Regions from separate parts of the Neptunomonas japonica JAMM 1380 genome, predicted to be linked through region 4. Evidence: predicted binding sites of a transcription regulator. Region 4 holds the regulator's gene; each other region holds the start of a gene.

Region 1 (3,219 bases), 680 kb from region 4:
GTTAGAGAAAATCTTATTCCCATTGTCGCTGCTAATATTGGTAGCTATGTTGCTGCCAGATGCTGCGCCTCTGTTGGGTATGTTCTGTTTCGGTAACCTAATGCGTGAATGTGGTGTTGTTGATCGCTTAAGTGATACTGCACAAAATGCATTGATCAATATTGTTACTATCTTCTTGGGGCTTTCAGTTGGATCTAAACTTTCCGCTGATAAATTCCTGGATATAGAGACATTAGGTATCTTAGTACTAGGTATTGTTGCTTTTGGTATCGGTACTGCGATGGGTATCTTAATGGCTAAGTTTATGAACAAACTGGCAGGTGGTAACTCTATCAATCCATTGATTGGATCTGCTGGTGTATCTGCTGTACCTATGGCAGCTCGTGTTTCGAACAAGTTGGGCCTTGAGGCTAACTCTCAAAACTTCTTGTTGATGCACGCTATGGGGCCAAACGTTGCAGGTGTAATCGGTTCTGCGGTTGCTGCAGGCGTTATGATTAAGTTTGTTGGCTAATAGTTTCAAAGTAAATAAAAAGGCCGCTCATTGAGCGGCCTTTTTTGTTTCTAAGTGTGTACGATAAATATTAATAACCCGCCAGTGTTTCCACATGAGCTTCAACACTAAATGCTAGTGCTACAGGGTTGTAGCCACCTTCTAATACAGACACTAAACGACCTTGAGAATATACGCGGGCTACGTCCATGAGGAGTTTGGTTACCCAGCGATAATCGTCCTCATTTAAGTTTATGTCTGCCATGGGGTCTTCGTGATGAGCATCGAAGCCTGCTGAGATAAAAATCATATCAGGTTTGTGGTTTTGTAATGCAGGCAGCCAGTGCTTCTCAACTATATTTCTAAAAAATGCGCTATCGCTGTGAGCAGGCATTGGGCAGTTAACGATGTTTGGTCGTTGAATATCACAATATCTCTCAGGATAGTAAGGGTGCTGAAAAGTCGAGCAAACTAGCACTTCGGGCTTATCTTTAAATATATCAACCGTACCGTTGCAATGGTGTACATCAAAATCGACAACAGCCACACGGTTAACTTGTGGATGCTGCAATGCTTGCATTGCACCTATAGCCACGTTGTTGAAAAAGCAAAACCCCATCGGTGTATTATGCTCAGCATGGTGCCCTGGCGGCCTTACCGCACAAAAAGCATTATCAGTTTTACCTGCAAGCACTCGGTTAGTGGCAAGGATTGTTGAGCCAGCGGCTAAGCTTGCTGCATGTAAAGAATCAGGACATAAGGCTGTATCTTCATCTGCATAAACGATGCCTTCTTCAGGCAGTTTCATTTCTAAGCGTTTTTGATGGAGTGAGGCGTGTGCCATTGCTATCTGTTCAGGAGTAACATGAATAGATTGCATAGTTTCTAATTGCTGAATTAACCCCGTCCTTTCAAGGACCTTGCGTATTGCTAATAGTCTAATTGGGCTTTCTGGATGTTCAGGTCCCATATTATGAAGACCACAATCGTCATGGGTAATAAAAGTAGTTGTCATATTCCCTTCAACTCTCATTCTTTTTTATCAGTGTACTGGAAAACAGCATTATGGACTGCTTAGCCGAAGGTCTAAATATGCGTGTAGTCGACTTTTTCTTGATTTAGGTCATGGGTCTTAAGTACGTGTAAAGATAAGATGTTAACCACAGCATAGAACTGTATTAGACACCGCGTGTTCACCCTCGCCGGTGTTTTTTTTGAGTAAACTACTGACTCCTTCCCCCCGCCATCAATGGCTCCTATACTATGACCTGAAAACTTTATTCTTGCAGAAGGATTGCTGATTTAGTGCACCCGCCGAAGATTGACTACTCTAGTAAGCGTGTCCTGTTGATCGAAAGCAGTGGAAACATGCGTTCGACAATTGTTTACATGTTAAGGCAGTTAGGAATTGCCAATATCCAGGCGGTAACTATTAATAGTCACGTATTGGAACTGATCAAAGATGGAGCCTTTGATATTATCCTATTAGGGCATAATGGAAGTGACCCGCTAACGGGTTTGCAATTACTTGAAGAGTCTCGCTTTCTTGGTTATATAAAACCTGAGGCTTGCTGGATGTTTATGACAGGAGATTCCTCGCAAGAAGTCATATTACATGCTATTGATAATCAGCCTGATGCGTTGTTAACCAAACCCTTTTCAATGGACGAGCTTAAATCAAGATTAGATTCAGTGATATTTCGTAAGGATGCGTTACGCGAAGTGGATGCGCTTGTGGAGCGCGGTCAGCTAGATATGGCGGTTAAAGCTTGTGATCAAATTGAGTTATCTGGAAGTGATTATGATTACGTACAGATGACGAAAGGAAAGTTGCTGCTACAACTAAATCGTTTTGAAGAAGCCGAACGTTTTTTTAAGCAGCGCTTTACGCATCATAAAGAAAAAGAGAGTGGCTTATGTCTTGCACAAGCCTGTATGGGGCAAGGTAAATACTCTATTGCAAAACCTCTGCTCATTAAGCTTGTCGCGAAGTTTCCGCTTTTTTTATCTGCTTATGATTTACTCGCTAAATTGTATGAGCATGAGGGTGAACTAATTCCCGTGCAAGATACATTAAAAGATGCTACTCAAAAATCCCCACTAAGTCTGTTAAGGCAAATGGAACTTGGCAGGGTTGCAGTTTATACAAAAACATTAGAGTTGGCTGAAGGAGCATACCGGAAGTCTATCTCATTAGGACGAGATAGTTGTTATAGCTCCCCTGAGCCCTTCTTACGTTTAGCTAACATTCGTCGATTAGAAATGGCAGAGCTTCCTGAAAGTGAGCAAGTAGGCCTTCAGGGGCAATTTGATGAATTGCTAAATACTGCAAGTTACCAGTACCCCAAAGATAAAGCCCTTAAGGTTAAGGCTGCGCTCTTACGCAGTCAGTTAAGTAGTGATATGGGCAATGAGGATGATGCAAACCGCTACATGGGTGAGGCATCTAAGCTTGCAGGGCAGCTTGATCAATCGCTAGATTTGCAAAGAGAGTTGTTGGATATAATAGGCGACCGTTTACCTATTCTCGAGGAGCGACCCGCTCCAGAGAAGGATAAGCCTAAGGGGCATACGCATGACCCAGAAATGAGTATTCGAGTGAATCGCTTAGGTGTTAAGCATTACCTTGCAGACAAGGTTCCTCAGGCAATTCGTTACTTTGGTTTAGCCATTGAAAATGATCCCAAAAACTCACGGGCATTGCTTAACTTAGCGCAGTTATTTCT
Region 2 (3,219 bases), 1.7 Mb from region 4:
CCAATTGCTGGCCTTCTTGTCAGGGATTGGTGGTGGTAACTTCGCATCTTCGATGTCTAACATCAGCTTCTTCTTTCCTAAGAAGCAGCAGGGTTTGGCGCTGGGACTAAATGCGGGTTTAGGGAATGCTGGTGTAACTACTATGCAAATCCTTGTGCCATTAGTCATGACTATGGGTATCTTCGGTGGTGCGCCGATGATCCTAGAAAACACTTCAGGTACCTTGATTGGTAAGATTCCTGCTGGATCTGAAACTTATATCCACAACGCTGGTTTTGTATGGTTGTTGTTTTTAATTCCGCTGGCGATTGTTGGTTGGTTTGGAATGAACAACCTTCGTACGGATGACGTTTCTCCAGATATAGGCTCACCTGTCGGTGCGATGTCTAAAATTGTAGGCTTATTGCTTATTGGTTTTATGACAGCCGCTGCTGGTTTGTTCATTATCTTACCAGACCCAACAGGCCTGGGCGCTCCAGGCTGGGCTAAGTGGCCTGTGATTGTTGGTATTCTTTTCTTCACAATTATGTTGATGAAGATGATACCTGGTGACATTAAACCTAATTTACAGCGTCAGTTTAAAATCTTTGAAAATAAGCATACTTGGGTGATGAGCGTTATCTACACCATGACTTTTGGTAGCTTCATTGGTTACTCTGCCGGTTTTGCATTAGCAATCAAAGTTGTATTTGGTTATCAGCATTTAATGGTTGATGGCGTGATGACTCATAACATTGTTAACGCTAATGGGCCTTCTGCTCTAATGTATGCTTGGATGGGACCATTTATTGGTGCTTTCATCCGTCCTATCGGAGGCTGGATGGCAGATAAAATGGGTGGCGCACGTGTAACTCACTATGTTTCTATCGTGATGATTGCAAGTGCTCTAGGGGTTGCTTACTACCTTAAAGCGGCTTACCAGTCAGCGACGCCTGAAGAGTATTTTGTACCTTTCATTGGATTGTTTTTAGTGTTGTTTGCTGCAACAGGTATTGGTAACGGCTCTACTTTCCGTACTATTGCTATGGTCTTTCCTAAAGAGCAAGCGGGTCCTGCACTCGGCTGGACTTCTGCTGTGGCTGCTTACGGTGCGTTTGTTATACCAAAGGTATTTGGTGAGCAGATTAAACTGGCTACACCTGAAATGGCACTCTATGGCTTCGCTGTCTTCTACTTGCTGTGCTTGGCGTTGAACTGGTGGTATTACCTAGGCCCTAAAGCAGAGTTTAAGAATCCATAAATGCAAAATTAAGCATGATGATTTTCTATTTAAAAGAGCCCTTCAAGGGCTCTTTTTTTATGGCTGCTATTCCTATTTTGACTGACTACCTACAAATACTCCTCTGTCGTTATTTTACGTAGAGTTCTGTTGGTGTAATTATTTTTTATTCATATAAAACATGTGTTTAAGTTGTTTTTTCGATGTATCACCAAAGTGGTATTTCTCCCTGTTGGGGTTTGTTTTCATGGTTTGTATGTTGATACAGATCAACAAGTTTTGAGCATTAAAGCAGTTATTGTGGGCTCAACAGTAAGCAATAGGGTTTGTTCTTCAGGGATGGTTGAACGGCCTTATGACCGGATGAATCGGTAAGCGCTCAAGACAATTGACCTTGTCGGCGTATTAATAAAACGGCTCGGGGTTATAGCCCCGTCCTGACCTAGCGGTTTCAGGAGAGAATAAAATGAGTCATTTGCTCGATAGATTGAGATTTTTAAAGAAAAAGCAGGGCACCTTTGCCAATGGGCACGGGGAGACTGTTAAAGAAAGTCGTGAATGGGAAGATGGATATCGTCAGCGCTGGCAGCATGACAAAATTGTTCGTTCCACTCATGGTGTTAACTGTACGGGTTCTTGTAGTTGGAAAATCTACGTTAAGAATGGTCTGATCACTTGGGAAACCCAGCAAACAGATTATCCTCGTACGCGTCCTGACCTGCCAAACCATGAGCCTCGTGGTTGTCCTCGCGGCGCAAGTTACTCTTGGTACATCTACAGTGCTAACCGTCTTAAATACCCAACCGTACGTAAGCGCTTAATTAAGTTGTGGCGTGAAGCACGTGCGACCAAAGATCCTGTCGCAGCGTGGGCTTCTATTGTTGAAGATCCTGCAAAGGCAACATCTTATAAGTCAATGCGTGGACAAGGTGGTTTTGTACGTTCAACTTGGGATGAAGTAAACGAAATCATTGCTGCTTCAAATACCTATACAATTAAAGAATATGGCCCAGACCGCGTTATTGGCTTCTCGCCAATCCCAGCGATGTCGATGGTTTCTTATGCTGCTGGTGCGCGTTACCTATCGTTGATTGGTGGTGTTTGCCTGAGCTTTTATGATTGGTATTGTGACTTACCACCCGCGTCTCCTATGACTTGGGGGGAGCAGACTGACGTTCCAGAGTCAGCTGACTGGTATAACTCTAACTATATTATTGCTTGGGGATCTAACGTTCCTCAAACACGTACACCTGATGCTCATTTCTTCACAGAAGTGCGCTATAAAGGTGCTAAAACAGTATCGATTACTCCAGATTACGCCGAAGTTTCAAAGCTGTGTGATCAGTGGTTGAACCCTAAACAGGGTACTGATGCTGCCTTGGCGATGGCTTTTGGTCATGTCATTCTGAAAGAGTTCCATGTTGATAACCCAACTGAATACTTCACAGATTACTGTCGCGACTATACGGATATGCCATTTTTGGTTCAGCTAGAGCAACGCGACGATGGTTCGTATGCTGCTGGCCGCTTTATCCGTGCGTCTGACTTTGATGGCAACATGGGTCAGGATAACAACCCAGAATGGAAAACTGTTGCTTATGATGAAGCAACGGATAGCTATGTCGTGCCAAATGGTTCTATTGGTTTCCGTTGGGGTGAGAAAGGTAAGTGGAACATCGAGCAAAAAGAAGGGCTTGAAGGCCGTTCTACTTCATTGAAAATGAGCTTGCTAGATAGTCATGACGAAGTCGCTTCTGTTGGTTTCCCATACTTCGGTGGTGTAGAGAACGAGCATTTCACGCACAATACCTTCTCTGACATTATTCATCACAACCTTCCGGCTAAGCGCGTTAAGCTAGCTGATGGTTCAGAGTCTTTACTGGTAACCGTTTATGACTTGATGATGGCTAACTACGGCATTGATCGTGGTCTAGGTGGTGATTTTGTAGCGACTAGCTATGATGATAACGCACCGTATACGCCTGCATGGCAGGAGCAAA
Region 3 (3,219 bases), 1.7 Mb from region 4:
ACAATCTCTGCACTCGACCTACATAATCTGAACAGCGTGATACACGCATAATTACTGCCATTATCTGCTGCTGGTAATATCAGAATCTTCTTTCAGAAAGTTATTGCGGATCGCTTCTTGCAATCGAGAACGCCGCTCTTCAACAGAGATGCCGTAGTACATTACGCACATACAGACAGCCAAAACGCCGTAGAGCAACATAAAGCAAGAGCTGCGAACCCCCATCGTATCGGCCACCAGACCAAAAAGGATTGGCAAGACAAACCCACCAATCGCACCCAACATGCCCACCATTCCCCCGACTACACCCATTCTTTCCGGATAGTAGTCATAGACAAGACGAAACACGCTGGCCTTCCCAAAGCCCATTGCCACACCCATCACCATGACCAAAACAGTAAACAACCAGACCGGCATATCGATCACGAACGTCGTATCCTCACGAATTCCATGAACCGTCATAGTGGTGGGGGGATAGGAAAGGAAAAACAAGCACACGAGGCAAACCCAGAAGACACTCCAATTAACATGGCGAGCCCCTAATTGATCTGCACTCCAACCTCCCAAGATGCGTGTTAGCGCACCTGGAAGCGTAAACATTAATGTCAGGAATGATGCAGTCTGAATATCCAAATCATAATGACTGACATAGTAATCAGGCAGCCATAAAGCAAGCGCTATATACCCCCCGAACACGAAGAAGTAATACAAGCCAAAACGCCATACACGGGCATCCGCGAGTGGTTTAAGCTGTTCAGATAGACGGTATACTCGACGCGGCTTACCAATACTTTTCTGATCTTCATCAGTGAGTATCCAAAACAAAAAAGCCAGCAACAACAGTACAACACCATAAACGGTTGGCGCCATTCGCCAGCCATAAGCAATAATTATTAACGGTGCGATTAAATTTGTGACTGCCGCTCCCAAGTTACCTGCACCAAAAATACCCATGGCCATGCCTTGCGAACGCTCACTAGAACGAGAAGAAACAAAGTGAATACCGATACTAAACATGCTACCGGAGACACCTACACACAAACCCAATAACAAGTAATGATTAAAAGTTGATGCATAAGAAAACAAAAACAACGGCACACTGACAAACATAAGTAAGGCGACAATAAGAATTCGGCTTCCCCAACGCTCAGCAAGAATTCCCATCGGTAACCGAAGTAACGCACCAGTAAGAATTGGTGTAGCCACCAACACACCAAATTGAGTCTCAGAAAGACCTAATTCATGCTTTATTTGAAGGCCAATAACAGAGACCAATGTCCAGACCGCGAAACACGCAGAAAAGGCCAATGTGGCCATCGCGATCGCAGATATCTGCTGCTGGTTGCTGTTAACTATCATCGAACACCCGTTCAAAGTGATATGAATGGGTGTAAAGGTAAGCCCGTAGCTATTTATTTTTGTTGATCGAAATCAAGACCTAACCTTATGATTAAAGTGATTTTTTACCAAAATACCTCTTTATGAGTACCTCTTTTTATCTTTGTAAGCACATGATTTTACTGATATTTTAAACATAGATTAGATCAATCATTCAGAAAGCCTTTTCTCACAATTTCTTTGTGAGTATTTGGCAATGCTAGAGGCACAATTAAGCCAATGCACTTTTTTAAACAATCAATCATCGCGCGCTTAGGTGCTGCCATGTTAGCTATCAGCATCATGGCGGTAGTCAGCATGATTGGGTCTGTTATTGTAGCGGAAAGTACTCAAGGTGATGCGGCAGGTATTAACCTAGCAGGCTCCCTGCGGATGCTCTCTTATAGAGTCATCGCAGAAACAGGCCAATACACGCAATCCCCTTCTGAAGAAAATCATAGTAAAGTCAAACTCTCTATTTCAGAATTTGAAAAGCGTATTAATAGCCCTATCCTCAAAACCGTTATCCCTCAGGACGGCGACCATGACCTCTACCGCCTCCACAACAACCTTGTTAATGATTGGAATGAACACATCATCCCATCCCTTAACAAAGCACTGATCGACACCCAACCTTCACATAAATATATTGATCTAATTGAAAAATTTGTTCATAGAATCGATCAGATGGTATTACTGTTAGAGCGCAGTACTGAATCTAAAATCAAGCTGCTCAGCTTGGTTCAGGCTATCAGTCTCTTTATGACGGTACTGATCATCTTTATTGCCATGTTGGACATAAAAAACAACGTAGTTCTCCCACTACAAGAACTTGTACACATGGCCCGTCGCGCCAGCCGAGGTGACCTAGCGGCGAGAGTTGAATATGAAAGCCAAGATGAACTAGGTGTGCTCGGCGACTCTTTTAACCATATGGCTGAAGAGCTTTCGAAAATTTATACGGATCTAGAACAGCGCGTTGAACGTAAAACCGCTCTATTACAGCAATCAAATGAATCTTTACAACTCTTATACGACACCACTCGATGCTTTAACCGTAAAGAAGATATCTGTCGCCGCTTAATGCCCGTCATGCAGCAACTGGAAACGGTCAGCCCGTTTGGCCCAATAGAAGTAACCCTTTGCGAACCCAACAATAAAAAAAGCTATCGAGAGCTCACGACACAAACCATAGAAAGGCCTGAGAACTGTCGCGTACTCAGTTGTAATAGCTGTATCGTTCAAGAGCTTGATCACCGACCACACAAAACATTATCTTTACCTATTCAGACGAGAGAAACGTATTTTGGGGAGTTTAATGCACAGTTTCTTCCTCATGTACCTCCTAATCAGTCAGAGATAAAACTGATAGAAACCATAGTAGAAAATTTAGCTACATCGATGTCTCTTGAGTTAAAAGCAGAACAAGAACAGCAACTATCACTGATAGAAGAGCGCGCCGTTATTGCTCGCGAGCTTCATGACTCGCTCGCTCAGTCACTTTCTTATTTAAAAATACAGGTCACTCGCCTACAAATTCTGCGTAAAAAAGAATCCAGTACAGAGAGTATTGATGATGTTGTAGATGAGCTAAAAGAAGGACTTAACAATGCTTACCGCCAATTACGTGAGTTACTCACCACTTTTCGTCTCAAATTGGATGAGCCAGGGTTAGCACATGCGCTTGAAACCACCATCAATGAATTTTCGGAACGTTTAGGCATCCCGATAAAATATCACTACGGAATCCACCACTTAACATTAACGCCTAACGAAGAGATTCACGTACTTCAATTACTGCGAGAAGCGCTGGCAAATGTCGTCAAACATTCACAAGCCAGC
Region 4 (3,219 bases):
GCTCCATTTTGTTATGTGCCAGCGTGCCATGTGTAATGAGTACAACACCATCAGCGAAGGAGCTTCCTTCGGCGAATTGCATCTGTGCATTTAATGTGAGATTTTCGTGCTTGGTCGTGACTTCTTGTGCAAAGAGAGGTTGCGATGTGAGTAGTAAAAGAGCGGTGGTGTTTAGAAGGATTTTATACATACGAACCTCTATTATTGTTATAAGCTTATATGAAAGCTCACAATAACAGAGGTCTCTAATTTAGGCTACAGACCTTCGTAGGCCAGCATGGTGTAAACGGGAACACCTGCTTCTTGAATACGGATAGAGCCGTTTAAGTCTGGAAGATCAACGAGTGCAGCACTTTCTATTACTTCAGCACCTAATTTCTTTATTAGGGTGCAGGCAGCAAGAATAGTCCCGCCGGTTGCAATAAGGTCATCGAATACTAATACGCGGTCACCCGGGCCTACCGAGTCTATCTGCATTTCTACGGCCGCCGTACCATACTCCAGCTTATATTCTTGGTGTACGGTTTCGCCTGGTAATTTCCCTTTTTTACGTACAAGTACTAAAGGTTTCTGCATTTGGTAAGCCATGATTGAAGCAATGAGGAAGCCTCGAGCGTCAATGCAAGCAATGTGTGTGAGTTCTGAATTCATATACCGCTGAATAAATGCGTCTGCGACCATGCGTAATGCTTTAGGGTCTTTGAAAATTGGCGTGATGTCGCGAAAGACTACACCAGGCTCTGGCCAGTCAGGTAATGATCGGATAACTGACTTGACATAAAATTCGTCGTAAGACATGTACTAATGGCTCCTCAATCAAGCCGGAACGTTAACGCTTGATATGGCTCAATGTTTACAAAAAGAAAATACGGTTTAATCATTGCGTTGGGTTACACATAGAGATGGCTACTTCTTTGTGCAACTATTTCTAGCGCCGTTCGATTAATTGAACGGCGTTTTTTTATTTGTAAGTTTTGTAAGCTATATAGAAAGCTGCTGTACATCTACTTCTGTAGGAGTGTCTTTGCCATGACACTCTCCAGAAACGTCATATAAACTGTCTAAGTCAAGCAGGTCTAGTTCTTTTCCGTCAACTTGAATTAGGTTGTTCTTTTGAAAGCGGGTAAAAATACGACTCACTGTTTCTACAGCTAATCCTAAGTAGTTACCTATTTCATTGCGCGACATCGATAGTCTGAATTTATGAGCAGAGTAACCGCGCGCTTGAAAGCGTTGAGAGAGTTTAATGAGGAACGTAGCAACGCGCTCTTCAGCGTTCTTTTTTGAGAGGAGAAGCATCATTTGTTGATCGTCTCTAATCTCTTTGCTCATGGTTCGCATTACTTGGCGTCTCAGCTCTGGTAACTGGCCACAAAGTGTATCTAAATTATCAAAGGGAATTTCACATACCGTTGTAGTTTCCATTATTTTAGTGGAAACCGGGTAGTGTTGATTATCATAACCGCTTAAACCAACCAGCTCCCCTGGAAAGTAAAAGCCCGTGATCTGCTCTTCGCCTTCATTGGTAATGGTGTAGCTTTTAACGCTGCCTGCACGAATAGCAAAAACCGATTCGAAGTTGTCACCCTGATGAAATAGGTGATCTCCTTTTTTTAGAGGTCGGCTTTTCTCAATAATATTATCGAGGCTTTCCATTTCCGTGTTGTTTAATGAGACGGGAAGGCAAAGTGAGCTTAGGCTACATGTATTACAATGGGCTTGTTGCAGGCTATGCAGTTTCCCTTCCTTTTTTATATCGCTCATGGCCAATTCCTGTGTTTGTTACATAATGAGAGGCTACTCAGCCGCTAATTATGTAACATTTCGAGGAAGGCGTGAAGTATCTATTAGATGATACGAGAAAAACCTTGTGTCGCTTGTTGTTTCGGGATGTAGCGATCGAAGGCCATGCAGATACGTCTAATCAGCAAGCGTCCTGCTGCAGTTACATGAATACGCTGCCCGTCTAGTTGAATCAAGCCATCCTGAGCAAAGAGTTGTAATTCAGACTGCTCTTGTGAAAAATACTCTTTAAAATCAATGCAAAATAGCTTTTCTATCGGTTTTGGGTCTAACTCGAAATGGCAAATTAATTGTGTAATTACGGCGCGACGAATTTGGTCGTCTGTGCTTAATTGCACACCGCGTCGGATAGCGCTTGCGCGTGTATCAACTGCTGTAGAGTAGGCGTTAATGTCATGTTCATTTTGATAATAAACATCCCCTATCTGACTAATGGCGGAGACGCCCATAGCAACTAAATCACAATCTGAGTGGGTAGTGTAGCCTTGGAAGTTGCGATGAAGCTGTCCACTCTGTTGAGCAAGTGCTAGTTCATCGTCAGGTTTTGCAAAGTGGTCCATGCCAATATACACATAACCCGCATCGAGTAACTTATTAATAGTGGACTCAAGAATGGCTAATTTTGTTTCAGGGCTTGGTAGGTCTTCTGCATTAATGTGTTTTTGTGAGCGGAATCGATCGGGCATATGAGCATAATTAAAGACGGACAAGCGGTCGGGGCTCATGTCAATGACGGTATCAAGGGTGGCATTGAAGCTTTCAAATGTTTGGTGAGGCAGCCCGTATATGAGATCCATGTTGATCGATTTGAAGCCAAGATCACGTGCGGCCGTTAGCACGGCTGCCGTTTGTTCGGTGGGTTGAATGCGATTAACCGCTTTCTGAACAACGGGGTTTACATCCTGAACGCCAAGGCTGATTCGGTTGAAGCCGGCTTTTCTGAGCGTGCGCATTGTTTCTAATGATGCTTCACGTGGGTCTATTTCGATGGAATAATCACCGCTATCATCGTCAAGTAAATTAAACTCTTGCTTGAGTTTGTTCATAAGCTCTGTCATTTGCTCATCGCTAATGAAAGTAGGTGTGCCGCCACCCCAATGTAGCTGGTTAACAATTCGACCGTCGCTATACCATTTTGCTGCTTGCTCAATCTCTTTATACAGGGTGTCTAAATAAGGTTGAGCTTTCTTTCGGTTGCGGCTAATCACTTTATTGCAGGCGCAGAAGTAACATACATGAGCACAGAAAGGGATGTGCACATAAAGTGATAAGGGCGCTGTCTTATCAGTGGTTGTTTGCCCGTTTAGTACAAGTTGCTCTTCAGATAGTGAAGCGTCAAATTGGATGGCTGTCGGGTATGAGGTATATCGAGGTCCTGATAAATCATAACGTTTAATTAGATCTAGGTCCCACGAA

Evidence for each region. Region 4 encodes FNR, which switches genes on or off when oxygen is low (the NO sensors DNR and NnrR bind a similar motif). Its sites were predicted from a motif close to TTGATNTANATCAA; they were not measured.
Region 1: the regulator FNR is predicted to act here: its motif matches at 1,607-1,620, upstream of NEJAP_RS03370 (histone deacetylase family protein).
Region 2: the regulator FNR is predicted to act here: its motif matches at 1,479-1,492, upstream of NEJAP_RS14785 (nitrate reductase subunit alpha).
Region 3: the regulator FNR is predicted to act here: its motif matches at 1,422-1,435, upstream of NEJAP_RS14795 (nitrate/nitrite transporter).

What each region holds. Positions count from the first base shown of each region.
Region 1 covers NZ_AP014546.1:741,168-744,386, forward strand. The annotation lists gene NEJAP_RS03365 (sodium ion-translocating decarboxylase subunit beta) at 1-514, shown strand, start outside; gene NEJAP_RS03370 (histone deacetylase family protein) at 585-1,508, opposite strand; gene NEJAP_RS03375 (response regulator) at 1,799-3,219, shown strand, end outside.
Region 2 covers NZ_AP014546.1:3,160,508-3,163,726, reverse strand. The annotation lists gene NEJAP_RS14790 (MFS transporter) at 1-1,240, shown strand, start outside; gene NEJAP_RS14785 (nitrate reductase subunit alpha) at 1,686-3,219, shown strand, end outside.
Region 3 covers NZ_AP014546.1:3,164,128-3,167,346, forward strand. The annotation lists gene NEJAP_RS14795 (nitrate/nitrite transporter) at 61-1,359, opposite strand; gene NEJAP_RS14800 (ATP-binding protein) at 1,618-3,219, shown strand, end outside.
Region 4 covers NZ_AP014546.1:1,422,405-1,425,623, forward strand. The annotation lists gene NEJAP_RS06415 (alpha/beta hydrolase) at 1-190, opposite strand, end outside; gene NEJAP_RS06420 (adenine phosphoribosyltransferase) at 256-798, opposite strand; gene fnr (fumarate/nitrate reduction transcriptional regulator Fnr) at 982-1,764, opposite strand; gene hemN (oxygen-independent coproporphyrinogen III oxidase) at 1,848-3,219, opposite strand, start outside.